Regions from separate parts of the Streptomyces sp. Y7 genome, predicted to be linked through region 2. Evidence: riboswitches for the same ligand, from Rfam matches in the RefSeq annotation. Region 2 holds a riboswitch; each other region holds the start of a gene.
What was found. Region 2 has a riboswitch for thiamine pyrophosphate ahead of thiC (phosphomethylpyrimidine synthase ThiC). Riboswitches for the same ligand answer to the same signal wherever they lie in the genome.

Region 1: linked by a shared signal. The riboswitch ahead of ACGFW6_RS17630 (thiamine ABC transporter substrate binding subunit) and the one ahead of thiC (phosphomethylpyrimidine synthase ThiC) in region 2 are both predicted to bind thiamine pyrophosphate.
Region 3: linked by a shared signal. The riboswitch ahead of thiO (glycine oxidase ThiO) and the one ahead of thiC (phosphomethylpyrimidine synthase ThiC) in region 2 are both predicted to bind thiamine pyrophosphate.

The regions. Positions count from the first base shown of each region.
Region 1 covers NZ_JBIDDQ010000006.1:40,356-44,259, reverse strand. Annotated here, with positions in the region: gene ACGFW6_RS17640 (SRPBCC family protein) at 1-247, shown strand, start outside; gene rlmN (23S rRNA (adenine(2503)-C(2))-methyltransferase RlmN) at 313-1,419, shown strand; TPP riboswitch at 1,451-1,558, shown strand; gene ACGFW6_RS17630 (thiamine ABC transporter substrate binding subunit) at 1,641-2,726, shown strand; gene ACGFW6_RS17625 (ABC transporter permease) at 2,756-3,904, shown strand, end outside.
Region 2 covers NZ_JBIDDQ010000003.1:77,225-81,128, forward strand. Annotated here, with positions in the region: gene thiC (phosphomethylpyrimidine synthase ThiC) at 1-1,805, opposite strand, end outside; TPP riboswitch at 1,798-1,987, opposite strand; gene ACGFW6_RS11435 (hypothetical protein) at 2,188-2,817, opposite strand; gene ACGFW6_RS11440 (YibE/F family protein) at 2,890-3,904, shown strand, end outside.
Region 3 covers NZ_JBIDDQ010000004.1:228,293-232,196, forward strand. Annotated here, with positions in the region: gene ACGFW6_RS14530 (thiazole synthase) at 1-725, opposite strand, end outside; gene thiS (sulfur carrier protein ThiS) at 729-941, opposite strand; gene thiO (glycine oxidase ThiO) at 938-2,104, opposite strand; TPP riboswitch at 2,102-2,213, opposite strand; gene ACGFW6_RS14545 (hypothetical protein) at 2,266-2,616, shown strand; gene ACGFW6_RS14550 (NAD(P)/FAD-dependent oxidoreductase) at 2,649-3,866, shown strand.

The DNA of each region.
Region 1 (3,904 bases), on a different contig from region 2:
CGACCAGCTCGACCCTCCGTACAGCTGGGACCTGCACGGGATCGACGGCCCTGTCCGGGCCCGCACCCACGGCAGCATCGAGCCTCTCGACGACGGCCGGCGCTCCCGCGTGACGATCGACATCGACTTCGAGGGCCACGGCCTCGGCAAGGTCCTCGTCCCCCTCGTCGTCCGCCCGCAGGTCCGCAAGGAACTGCCCCGCGACGAGAAGCTCCTCAAGAGCCGGCTGGAGGGCACGACGGAGTAGGGGTTGATCTTCCCGATCCATGGTGGGGCGGGCCACACGAGTGGATCTGCGACACTGGTACAGCCATGCCTAAGCCCGGAGAACTCACTTTCGTCGCCCCCCGCGGAGCCAAGAAGCCGCCGCGGCACCTTGCTGATCTCACGCCCGGTGAGCGTAAGGACGCTGTTGCCGCGGTCGGGGAGAAGCCCTTTCGTGCCAAGCAGCTGTCGCAGCACTACTTCGCGCGGTACACGCACGACCCGGAGCAGTGGACCGACATCCCTGCCGGGTCGCGTGCCAAGCTGCGGGAGGAGCTCTTCCCGGAGCTGATGACCGTCGTACGGCATCTGTCGACCGACGACGGCGACACCCGTAAGACGCTGTGGCGGCTGTTCGACGGGACGCTCGTCGAGTCGGTGCTGATGCGGTACCCGGACCGGGTGACCATGTGCATCAGCTCGCAGGCCGGATGCGGGATGAACTGCCCGTTCTGCGCGACCGGACAGGCGGGTCTGGACCGGAATCTGTCCACCGCCGAGATCGTCCATCAGATCGTGGACGGGATGCGGGCGCTCCGGGACGGGGATGTTCCCGGGGGGCCCGCACGGCTTTCCAACATCGTCTTCATGGGGATGGGCGAGCCGCTCGCGAACTACAACCGGGTCGTGGGCGCCATTCGCCGGCTCACCGACCCCGAGCCGGACGGGCTGGGGCTGTCGCAGCGCGGGATCACCGTCTCGACCGTCGGTCTCGTCCCGGCCATCAACCGGTTCGCCGACGAGGGCTTCAAGTGCCGGCTCGCGATCTCGCTGCACGCCCCCGACGACGAGCTGCGCGACACCCTCGTGCCCGTGAACACGCGGTGGAAGGTGCGCGAGGTGCTGGACGCAGGCTTCGACTACGTCGAGAAGAGCGGCCGCCGGCTGTCCATCGAGTACGCCCTCATCAGGGACATCAACGACCAGGCCTGGCGCGGTGACCGGCTCGGGCGGCTGCTCAGGGGCAAGCCGGTGCACGTGAACCTGATTCCGCTGAACCCGACACCCGGGTCGAAGTGGACCGCCTCGCGGCCCGAGGACGAGAAGGCGTTCGTCGAGGCCATCGCCGCACATGGTGTACCGGTGACGATCCGGGACACCCGTGGTCAGGAGATCGACGGGGCCTGCGGTCAGCTCGCGGCCACCGAGCGGTAATCTGAGCGCGTACACCCGTACGTACATCTTCATATTCCGACAGGGGAGCGCCACAGCGCTGAGAGTGCGGCAATCGGGCCGCAGACCCTCTGAACCTTGCCCAGGTCATTCTGGGTAGGAAGTTCGGTCATCACTCAAGCTGTTGCGCCCTGCCCGGGAGCCCATGAGAGGGCTCCCGGGCAGGGCCGCGTCTCTTCCTGGTCAACCCCAGGAGGAATCAAGTGAGCATCACCAAGAAGGCCACGGTCCTCGCCGTCGGTCTCGGCCTCGTCACGCTCTCCGCGTGCGGGTCGTCCGACTCGGGCGGCGACACCCCCGCATCCACGAGCAAGACCGTGACCCTCGTCAGCCACAACTCGTGGGCCGTCTCCAAGGACGTCCTCGCCGCGTTCGAGAAGCAGTCCGGCTACAAGGTCAAGGTCCTGAAGGACGGCGACGCCGGGCAGGCCGTGAACAAGGCGATCCTGACCAAGGACAACCCGCAGGGCGACGTCCTCTTCGGCGTCGACAACACCCTGCTGTCCCGGGCGCTCGACAACGACCTGTTCCAGTCGTACGAGGCCAAGGGCACCGACCTGGTCCTGCCCGAGTTCCGGGTCGACGAGGACAAGCACCGGGTCACTCCCGTCGACACCGGCGACATCTGCGTCAACTACGACAAGGCGTACTTCAGCGAGCACAAGCTGACGCCTCCCAGCTCGTTCGACGACCTCATCAAGCCCGAGTACAAGGACCTTCTCGTCACCGAGAACGCCTCCACCTCCTCGCCCGGACTCGGCTTCCTGCTCGGCACCGCCGCCCAGTACGGCGACGACGGCTGGCAGGACTACTGGAAGAAGCTGAAGGCCAACGGCGTCAAGGTCGTCGACGGCTGGGAGCAGGCCTACAACGAGGAGTTCTCCGGCTCGGCCGGCGGCAAGAAGGCCAAGGCCGACCGGCCGCTCGTCGTGTCGTACGCCTCGTCCCCGCCCGCCGAGGTGATCTACGCCGACCCGAAGCCGGCCAGCGCGCCGACGGGTGTCGCGGCCGGCACCTGCTTCCGGCAGGTCGAGTACGCGGGCCTGCTGAGCAACGCCGAGAACACCGAGGGCGGCAAGGCGCTCCTCGACTTCCTGCTGACCAAGACGTTCCAGGACGACATGCCGCTGAACATGTTCGTCTACCCGGTGCGGGAGGCCGCCCAGGTCCCGCCGGAGTTCGTGAAGTACGGCCCGCGGGCCGAGAACCCCGAGACCCTGGACCCGGCCAAGATCGCCGACAACCGTGACGACTGGGTCAAGTCGTGGACCTCGCTCGTACTGAGGTAGCGGCCCCGCGGAAGAAGGGCGCGACGGCGGTGCGGCTCGGCCTCATCGCCGTCCCCGTCGCGTTCTTCGCCGTCTTCTTCGCCTACCCCGTCGCCGCGATCGTCGCGCGCGGTCTGAAGGTCGACGGGGTGTGGCAGCTGGGGCGGCTGTGGGAGGTGCTCGGGGAGTCCGACGTCCGGCAGGTCCTGTGGTTCACCACCTGGCAGGCGCTCGCCTCCACCGCACTCACCCTGCTGATCGCGCTGCCGGGCGCCTATGTCTTCGCCCGCTTCGACTTCCCCGGCAAACAGGTCCTGCGGGCCGTGGTGACCGTCCCCTTCGTGCTGCCGACGGTCGTCGTCGGTACGGCGTTCCTCGCGCTCGTCGGCCGCGGCGGACTCCTCGACGAGCTGTGGGGCGTACGGCTCGACACCACCGTGTGGGCCATCCTGCTCGCGCACGTCTTCTTCAACTACGCCGTCGTCGTCCGCACCGTCGGCGGACTCTGGGCGCAGCTCGACCCGCGGCAGGAGGAGGCCGCGCGGATGCTCGGGGCGTCGCCCCTGAAAGCCTGGCGTCAGGTCACCCTCCCCGCGCTCGGGCCCGCCGTGGCCGCCGCCGCGCTCATGGTCTTCCTGTTCACCTTCACCTCCTTCGGTGTGGTGCAGATCCTCGGTGGACCGACCTTCTCCACCCTGGAGGTGGAGATCTACCGCCAGACCTCCGAGATCTTCGACCTGTCCACGGCCGCCGTCCTGACGATCGTCCAGTTCCTGGCGGTCGCCGCGATCCTCGCCGTGCATGCCTGGACGGTACGGCGGCGGGAGAGCGCCCTGCGTCTGGTGGACGCGTCGGTGACGGCGAGGCGGCCACGTGGCGCGGGGCAGTGGGCCCTGCTGGCCGGCGTCCTGGCCGTCATCGCCGTACTCCTGCTGCTGCCGCTGGCCGTGCTGGTGCAGCGGTCGCTGGACGCCCCCGACTTCGGCTACTACCGGGCGCTGACCAGCGCCGACGGCGGGGTCTTCCTCGTCGCGCCGATCGAGGCGATCGGCAATTCGCTCCAGTACGCCGTCGTCGCCACGCTCATCGCCGTGCTGATCGGCGGTCTCGCGGCGGCCGCGCTGGCCCGGCGGGACGCGGGCCGGTTCGTCCGGGGCTTCGACGCGCTGCTGATGCTGCCGCTCGGGGTGTCGGCGGTG
Region 2 (3,904 bases):
AGGTAAACCCTGTTCCCGCCGGCCGCGAACTCCTTCGACTTCTGCAGCATCCCTACCGCGATCTCCTCCTGGGACGCTCCCTCAGCAGCCGCACCCCCGAACCGCTCTGTGATGCTTTGGCTAATCTTCATCGAGCAGAACTTCGGCCCGCACATGGAGCAGAAGTGGGCCGTCTTGGCGGGCTCGGCCGGCAGGGTCTCGTCGTGGAACTCCCGTGCCGTGTCCGGGTCCAGGGCGAGGTTGAACTGGTCCTCCCACCGGAACTCGAAGCGGGCGTCGGACAACGCGTCGTCCCACTCCTGCGCGCCCGGGTGCCCCTTGGCGAGATCCGCCGCGTGGGCTGCGATCTTGTAGGTGATGACGCCGGTCTTGACGTCGTCACGGTTGGGCAGGCCCAGGTGCTCCTTGGGCGTGACGTAGCAGAGCATGGCCGTGCCCCACCAGGCGATCATCGCGGCACCGATGCCGGACGTGATGTGGTCGTACGCCGGCGCGACGTCCGTGGTCAGCGGGCCGAGCGTATAGAACGGAGCTTCATCGCAGATCTCCTGCTGAAGGTCGATGTTCTCCTTGATCTTGTGCATCGGGACGTGTCCCGGGCCCTCGATCATGGTCTGTACGTTGAAACGCTTGGCGATCTGGTTGAGTTCCCCGAGCGTCCTCAACTCCGCGAACTGCGCTTCGTCGTTGGCGTCCGCGATCGAGCCGGGCCGCAGGCCGTCGCCGAGCGAGTACGTCACGTCGTAGGCCGCGAGGATCTCGCAGAGCTCCTCGAAGTTCTCGTACAGGAAGCTCTCCTTGTGGTGCGCCAGGCACCACGCCGCCATGATCGAGCCGCCGCGCGAGACGATGCCGGTCTTGCGGTTGGCCGTGAGCGGGACGTACGGCAGGCGCACACCCGCGTGGACGGTCATGTAGTCCACGCCCTGCTCGGCCTGCTCGATGACCGTGTCCTTGTAGATCTCCCAGGTCAGCTCCTCGGCGCGGCCGTCGACCTTCTCCAGCGCCTGGTAGAGCGGCACCGTGCCGATCGGCACGGGGGAGTTGCGCAGCACCCACTCGCGGGTGGTGTGGATGTTGCGGCCGGTCGACAGGTCCATGACCGTGTCGGCGCCCCAGCGGGTCGCCCAGGTCATCTTCTCGACCTCCTCCTCGATGGAGGAGGTGACCGCGGAGTTGCCGATGTTGGCGTTGACCTTCACCAGGAACCGCTTGCCGATGATCATCGGCTCGATCTCCGGGTGGTTGACATTGGCGGGCAGTACCGCCCGGCCCGCGGCGATCTCCTCACGGACCACCTCGGGCGAGACGTTCTCCCGGATGGCCACGAACTCCATCTCGGGTGTGATCTCGCCCCGGCGGGCGTAGGCGAGCTGTGTGACCGCCTGGCCGTCGCGGCTGCGACGGGGCTGGCGCGGACGTCCGGGGAATACCGCGTCGAGGTTGCGCAGACCGCCGCGCGGCGAGGTGTGCTTGATCCCGTCGTCCTCCGGACGGGCAGGACGGCCCGCGTACTCCTCGGTGTCGCCGCGAGCGATGATCCAGTTCTCCCGCAGCGGGTTGAGCCCCCTGCGGACGTCCGTCTCGGCCACTGGATCGGTATACGGGCCCGAGGTGTCGTACAGCGTGACCGACTGCCCGTTGGTGAGGTGCACCTGGCGGACCGGCACCCGCAGATCGGGGCGTGAGCCCTCGACATACGCCTTGTGCCAGCCGATGGACTTCCCGGCCTCCGGAGACGATTCGCCCTGAATGAGCTGCTCGTCCTGGCTGGAGGCAGGCGTGCGCGCGTCCTTGATGGTCATGAGACCTACTCCCTACGCCGGCATTACCCGGTAACAGGTTCGGCGGTCGACGCAGCGGTATCCGTCTGCCGACGTTTCGTGTGCAACATCACTCGTGATGAGTGATGTTTCATGTGAAACATCGCTGGGACGGAGGTCAGCGCCCTCTCAGCCCGGTGCTCCGAGCTCCCGCGTGTACAAAGGTGGCTCCACGCTAGCGTCAATTCGGGCGCGCTGAACAGAGGGCCCCCACCGTTCTTGCGATGATCGGGCGGTGACCACGACGCATGAGCCTCCGTTCCCACCGCCCGATCCGCCCCGCGGCTCGGGCTCCGGAAGTGGCCCCGCAAACGGCCCCGGAAACGGCCCCGCACGGGGCAACGGCCGTACGGACGGCCGGGGTTCAGGCGTCCCCGGCGGCAGATACGGCGGAGTATTCGGCCGTGACTCGTCGGGCGGCTCCGACGGAGCATTCGGCCGTGGCTCGACGGGCGGTGGCGACGCAGGATTCGGCCGTGGTTCGACGGGCGAGACCGACGGAGCATTCGGCGGTGCCTCGATGCACGGTGCCGACGGTGGCGCGGCTGACACCGGCGGTTGGCACGAACGCGACCTCCGCCCGGGCGGGATGCGGGAGCCGCGGGGCGAAGCCGACGGGTGGCATGAGCCCGGTCCTCGGCTCGGTGGGCCGCAGGATCGTGGGCACGGCTCGGGGGGCTCGGGCGGCTCGGGGGGCTCGTACGGCCGCGGCCCCGGTCCCGGCGGTGGCCCCTATGGACAGGGATCCGGTCAGGGCGGTCGTCCGTACGGGCAAGGACCTGGCCCGGGCGGCCCCTACGGACAGGGGCCCGGACAGGGGGGTCCCGGCCCCGATGCCGGTGCCGGCGGTGGTCATGGTCACGGCCACGGATCCGGCGGCAGGCAGGGCGGGGGCGATGGTGGCGGTGGCAATGGCGGCAGTGGTGACGGGGGCGGGGGCGGAGAAGGCCCGGGACACGGCCACGGCCACGGCCACTCGCACAGCCACGCCCATGGCCCCGCGGCTCCCGTCTCCCGCCATCTGCGCAAGGTCATCGCGGCGGTTCTGATCCCGTTCGCCGCGGCCGTGGTGGTGGGTCTCGCGGTCCTGTGGCCGGGCGGCGCCCCGGGGCACGAGCGCACCGGTGTCGGCTTCGACCGGCAGACACAGCAGGCCACCGTCACCAAGGTCGTCGAGCTGAGCTGCAAGGACGTCAACGCCTCGGGCGTGCCGCCGACCGGCGACACCTCCACCGCCGAGGGCTCCTCAGCCGTGCAGCAGGAGAGCGGCACCTGCAAGAAGGCGACGATCCGGGTCGACACCGGCAAGGACAAGGGCCGTACGTTCACGGAGATCGTGCAGCCCGACCAGTCGCGCCAGCTGCACGAGGGCCAGGAGGTCGTGGTCGCCTACGAGCCCTCCGCGCCCAAGGACCTCCAGTACTCGGTCACCGACGTGAACCGGCGCATTCCGCTGTCGGTGCTCGCCGGCATCTTCGCCGTCGCCGTGGTGCTCGTCGGCCGGATGCGGGGCGTCATGGCGCTCATCTCGCTGGCCATAAGCTTCCTGTTGCTCAACTTCTTCATCCTGCCCGCGATCCTGCAGGGCTCGAACCCGCTGGTCGTGGCGGTCGTGGGATCCAGCGCGATCATGCTGATCGCCCTCTATCTGTGCCACGGCCTCTCCGCGAGAACATCGGTCGCGGTGCTCGGCACGCTGATCTCGCTGGTGCTGATCGGCGTCCTCGGCTCGGTGTTCATCGACTGGGCCGCGCTCACCGGCAACACCGACGACAACACCGGGCTCATCCACGGGCTGTATCCGTCGATCGACATGAGCGGTCTGCTGCTCGCGGGCATCATCATCGGTTCGCTCGGTGTCCTCGACGACGTGACGGTCACCCAGACCTCGGCGGTCTGGGAGCTGCACGAGGCCAACCCCACGATGGGCTGGCGCGGGCTGTACCGGGCGGGCATCCGCATCGGCCGCGACCACATCGCCTCCGTCGTGAACACCCTCGTCCTCGCCTACGCGGGCGCCGCCCTGCCGCTGCTGCTGCTCTTCTCGATCGCGCAGAGCGGTGTCGGCACGGTCGCCAACA
Region 3 (3,904 bases), on a different contig from region 2:
CGGCGCGGAATCCGGCCCGCCCGGTACGCCAGCCGTCCCGCCTCCACCGCGTGCCGCATCGCGTCCGCCATCAGCACCGGCTCCTGCGCCCGCGTCACGGCCGAGGCGAGCATCACACCCGCGCACCCCAGCTCCATCGCGAGCGCCGCGTCCGAGGCCGTGCCGGCACCCGCGTCCAGGATCACCGGCACGCGCGCGTGCTCCACGATCAGCTGGAAGTTGTGCGGGTTGCGGATGCCGAGCCCCGACCCGATCGGGGAGCCGAGCGGCATGATCGCGGCGCACCCGGCGTCCTCCAGCTTCCGCGCCAGGACCGGGTCGTCGTTCGTGTACGGCAGCACCGTGAACCCGTCGTCCACCAGTGTCTCCGCCGCGTCCAGCAGCTCGATCGGATCCGGCAGCAGCGTCCGCTCGTCCGCGATGACCTCCAGCTTGATCAGATCCGTACCGAGCGCCTCGCGCGCGAGGCGGGCCGTCAGCACGGCCTCCCCGGCCGTGAAGCACCCGGCCGTGTTCGGCAGCACCCGGATCCCGAGCCTCTCCAGCACGGACAGCACCGAGCCGTGCACGGACGCGTCGACGCGCCGCATCGCGACGGTCGTCAGTTCCGTCCCGGACGCGACCAGCGCCCGCTCCAGGACGTCCAGGCTGGGCGCTCCGCCCGTGCCCATGATCAGGCGGGACGTGAAGGACGTACCGCCGATGACAAAGGGATCGTCGGCCATGGTTCAGCCTCCTTGGACGGCGGTGAGGACCTCGACGCGGTCACCCTCGCAGAGGGGCGTCGAGGGCCACTGCGCGCGCGGGACGACGGTTTCGTTGAGGGCGGCGGCCACTCCGGAGGGCGCCGTGGTGACGGACGAGACGAGCGCGTCGAGAGCCGTTCCCGGCTCGATGCGCCGGTGCTCGCCGTTGACCGAGATGGTGACGTGGACGCTCATGCGGGCTGCTCCGTGAGTGCGGCGGGACTGAAGCGCCGGGGCGTGAACGCGCGGGCCTCTTCGGGAAGTTCACCGGTGGCCAGGACGTGCGCCATGGCGTCCCCGGTGACCGGCGTCAGGAGCACGCCGTTGCGGTGGTGTCCGGTCGCCAGCGACAAGCCGGCCAGCTCGGTCGGACCGAGCAGCGGCGCGTTGTCGGGGGAGCCCGGGCGCAGGCCCGCCCGCGTCTCCGTGAGCGGCAGTTCGGTGATGCCGGGTACCAACTCGTGGGCGTCGCGCAGCAGCTCGTATACCCCGCCCGCGGTCACCGTCGTGTCCCAGCCCATCTCCTCGGTGGTCGCCCCGACCACCAGCTCACCGTTCTCGCGCGGCACCAGGTACACCTGGCTGCCGCGCACCACGGCCCGCACGGTCCGGTTCAGGAACGGCGCGTACCGCTGCGGCACGGTCAGCCGCAGCACCTGCCCCTTCACCGGGCGCACGGGCGGCAGTACGGCGTCGGGGACGCCCGCGAGCCGCCCGCTGAGGCTGCCGGCCGCGAGGACCACCTGGTCCGCGGCCAGCCCGGTGCCGTCCGTCGTGGTGACTCCGGCGGCCCGCTCCCGTACGACGTCGAGGCGCTCGGCCCAGGCGCGGTGGAAGACCACGCCGGCCCGATCGCACGCGGCCACCAGTGCCCCGGCCAGCCGCCGCGGGTCGATCTGGTGGTCGCCGTCCACCCGCAGCCCGCCGCGCACGCCCGGCGCGAGCATCGGCTCCAAACGCCTGCACTCACGCCCGGACAGCCACTCGGAGTCCAGCCCCGACCGGCGCTGCAGGGTGTGCAGTTCGCGCAGATGGGCGCGGTCGTCGGCGTCCAGCGCGACGGCGAGCGTGCCGCACCGGCGGTAGCCGAGGTCGTGGCCGGTGGCGTCGGTGAGCTCGGCGGCGAAGTCCGGGTAGCGGCGTGCCGAGGCGAGGTTCAGGCCGAGCAGGGTCTGCTCGCCGTAGTGCAGTTCCGTGACCGCGGCCAGCATGCCCGCGGCCACCTGGGCGGCGCCGCCGCCCGGCTCGGGGTCCACGACGGCTGTCGTGAACCCGCGCTGCGCGGCCCGCCACGCCGTGACCAGGCCGATGATTCCGCCCCCGATGACGAGGACGTCTGACGTTCGCGTACGCGACATGGGCGTCCAGCCCCTCCCTTCGCCGGCATGACCCGGATCAGGTTCGTACGGTCGGAGGCCGCCAGCCTCCCTCTCAGCCCGGTGCGTCCGGGCTCCCGCGAGTGCTCTACGTTGGCCACCCTAGCCCGCCGCGTTAAGTCTCAGTAAGGGAGCCTCACCCCATGGCCCGCTCGCTCGACGGTCTCGTCCTCGCCCCCGTCGCGGACCAGGCCGCAGGTCAGGTGGGTACCCGCACCCGGTTCACGTACCACGAGAAGGACGGGGAGATCTGGGCCGAGTACACCGGCGGAGACGTCGTGCGCGGACATCTGGTGGGCACCCGGGACGGCGACCGGCTGGACTTCCGGTACGTGCAGCTGACCCGGGACGGGTCGACGTCCTCGGGCCACTGCGTGTCGACCGTGGCCGAGCTCGCGGACGGGCGGGTGCGGCTGGAGGAGACCTGGGAGTGGGAGTCGCGGACCGGCAGCGGCACCAGCGTTGTGGAGCAGGTCACTGAGCACGACTCCTGACTGACAAATTGTCAGTTGTCTATGGTGATCAGGTGAGCGAGCAGACGACGCAGTCGCAGCGGTCAGTGGTCGTCGCCGGCGCCGGCATGGCCGGTGTGCAGACGGCGGTGGCCCTGCGCGAACAGGGCTTCACCGGAACCGTCACACTGATCGGCGCCGAGCCCCACCAACCGTACGACCGGCCGCCCCTGTCCAAGGCGGTGCTGCTCGGCAAGGCCGAGGGTTCCGCCTTCGACGTGGACTTCGAATCGCTCGGCATCGACCTGCGGCTGGGCCGCGAGGTGCTGGGTGTGCGCGTCGCCGAGCGCGAACTGGACACCGAGGCGGGGCCCGTCCCGTACGACGTCCTCGTGCTGGCCACCGGCGCCGAACCGATCCGGCTGCCGGGTGCGGAGGGCGTGCCCGGGGTGCACCTGCTGCGCACCCTGGACGACGCCGAGCGACTGCGCCCGGTGCTCGCCCGGCAGCACGACATCGTGGTCGTCGGCGCGGGCTGGATCGGCGCCGAGTTCGCCACGGCCGCGCGCGAGGCGGGCTGCGCGGTCACGGTCGTGGAGGCCGCCGACCGGCCGCTCGCGGGCGCGCTGCCCGCGGAGGTGGCCGCGCCGATGACCTCCTGGTACGAGGACAGCGGGGCGGTACTGCGCACGCACACGCGCGTGGCGCGCGTCGAGCCCGGCGCGGTCGTCCTCGACGACGGCTCACGGGTGCCCGCGGGCGCGGTCGTGGTCGGCATCGGGGCGCGGCCCGCCACGGCCTGGCTGGCCGGCTCGGGCATCGAGCTCGGCGCGCACGGCGAGGTCGTGGCCGACGAACGCCTGCACACCTCGGTGCCGGACGTCTACGCCGTCGGCGACTGCGCCTCCTTCCCCTCGGGGCGCTACGGCGAGCGGCTGCTGGTCCACCACTGGGACAACGCCCTCCAGGGCCCGCGCACGGTCGCCGCGAACATCCTCGGCGAGACCCCCGCGGTCTACGACCCGGTGCCCTACTTCTGGTCCGAGCAGTTCGGCCGCTTCGTGCAGTACGCCGGACACCACGGCGCCGCCGACACGACCCTGTGGCGCGGCGATCCGTCGGGCCCGGCGTGGTCGGTCTGCTGGCTGCGGGACGACCGCCTCGTCGCCCTGTTGGCGGTGGGCCGGCCGAGGGATCTCGCGCAGGGGCGGCGGCTGATCGAGGCGGGCACGCCGATGAACACCGACCTGATGACGGACCCGGCACGCCCTTTGAAGGCCGCGACGGCCTAGCGCGGCGGGGCGACGCCCGTCCCGGGTGGACCGGCCTG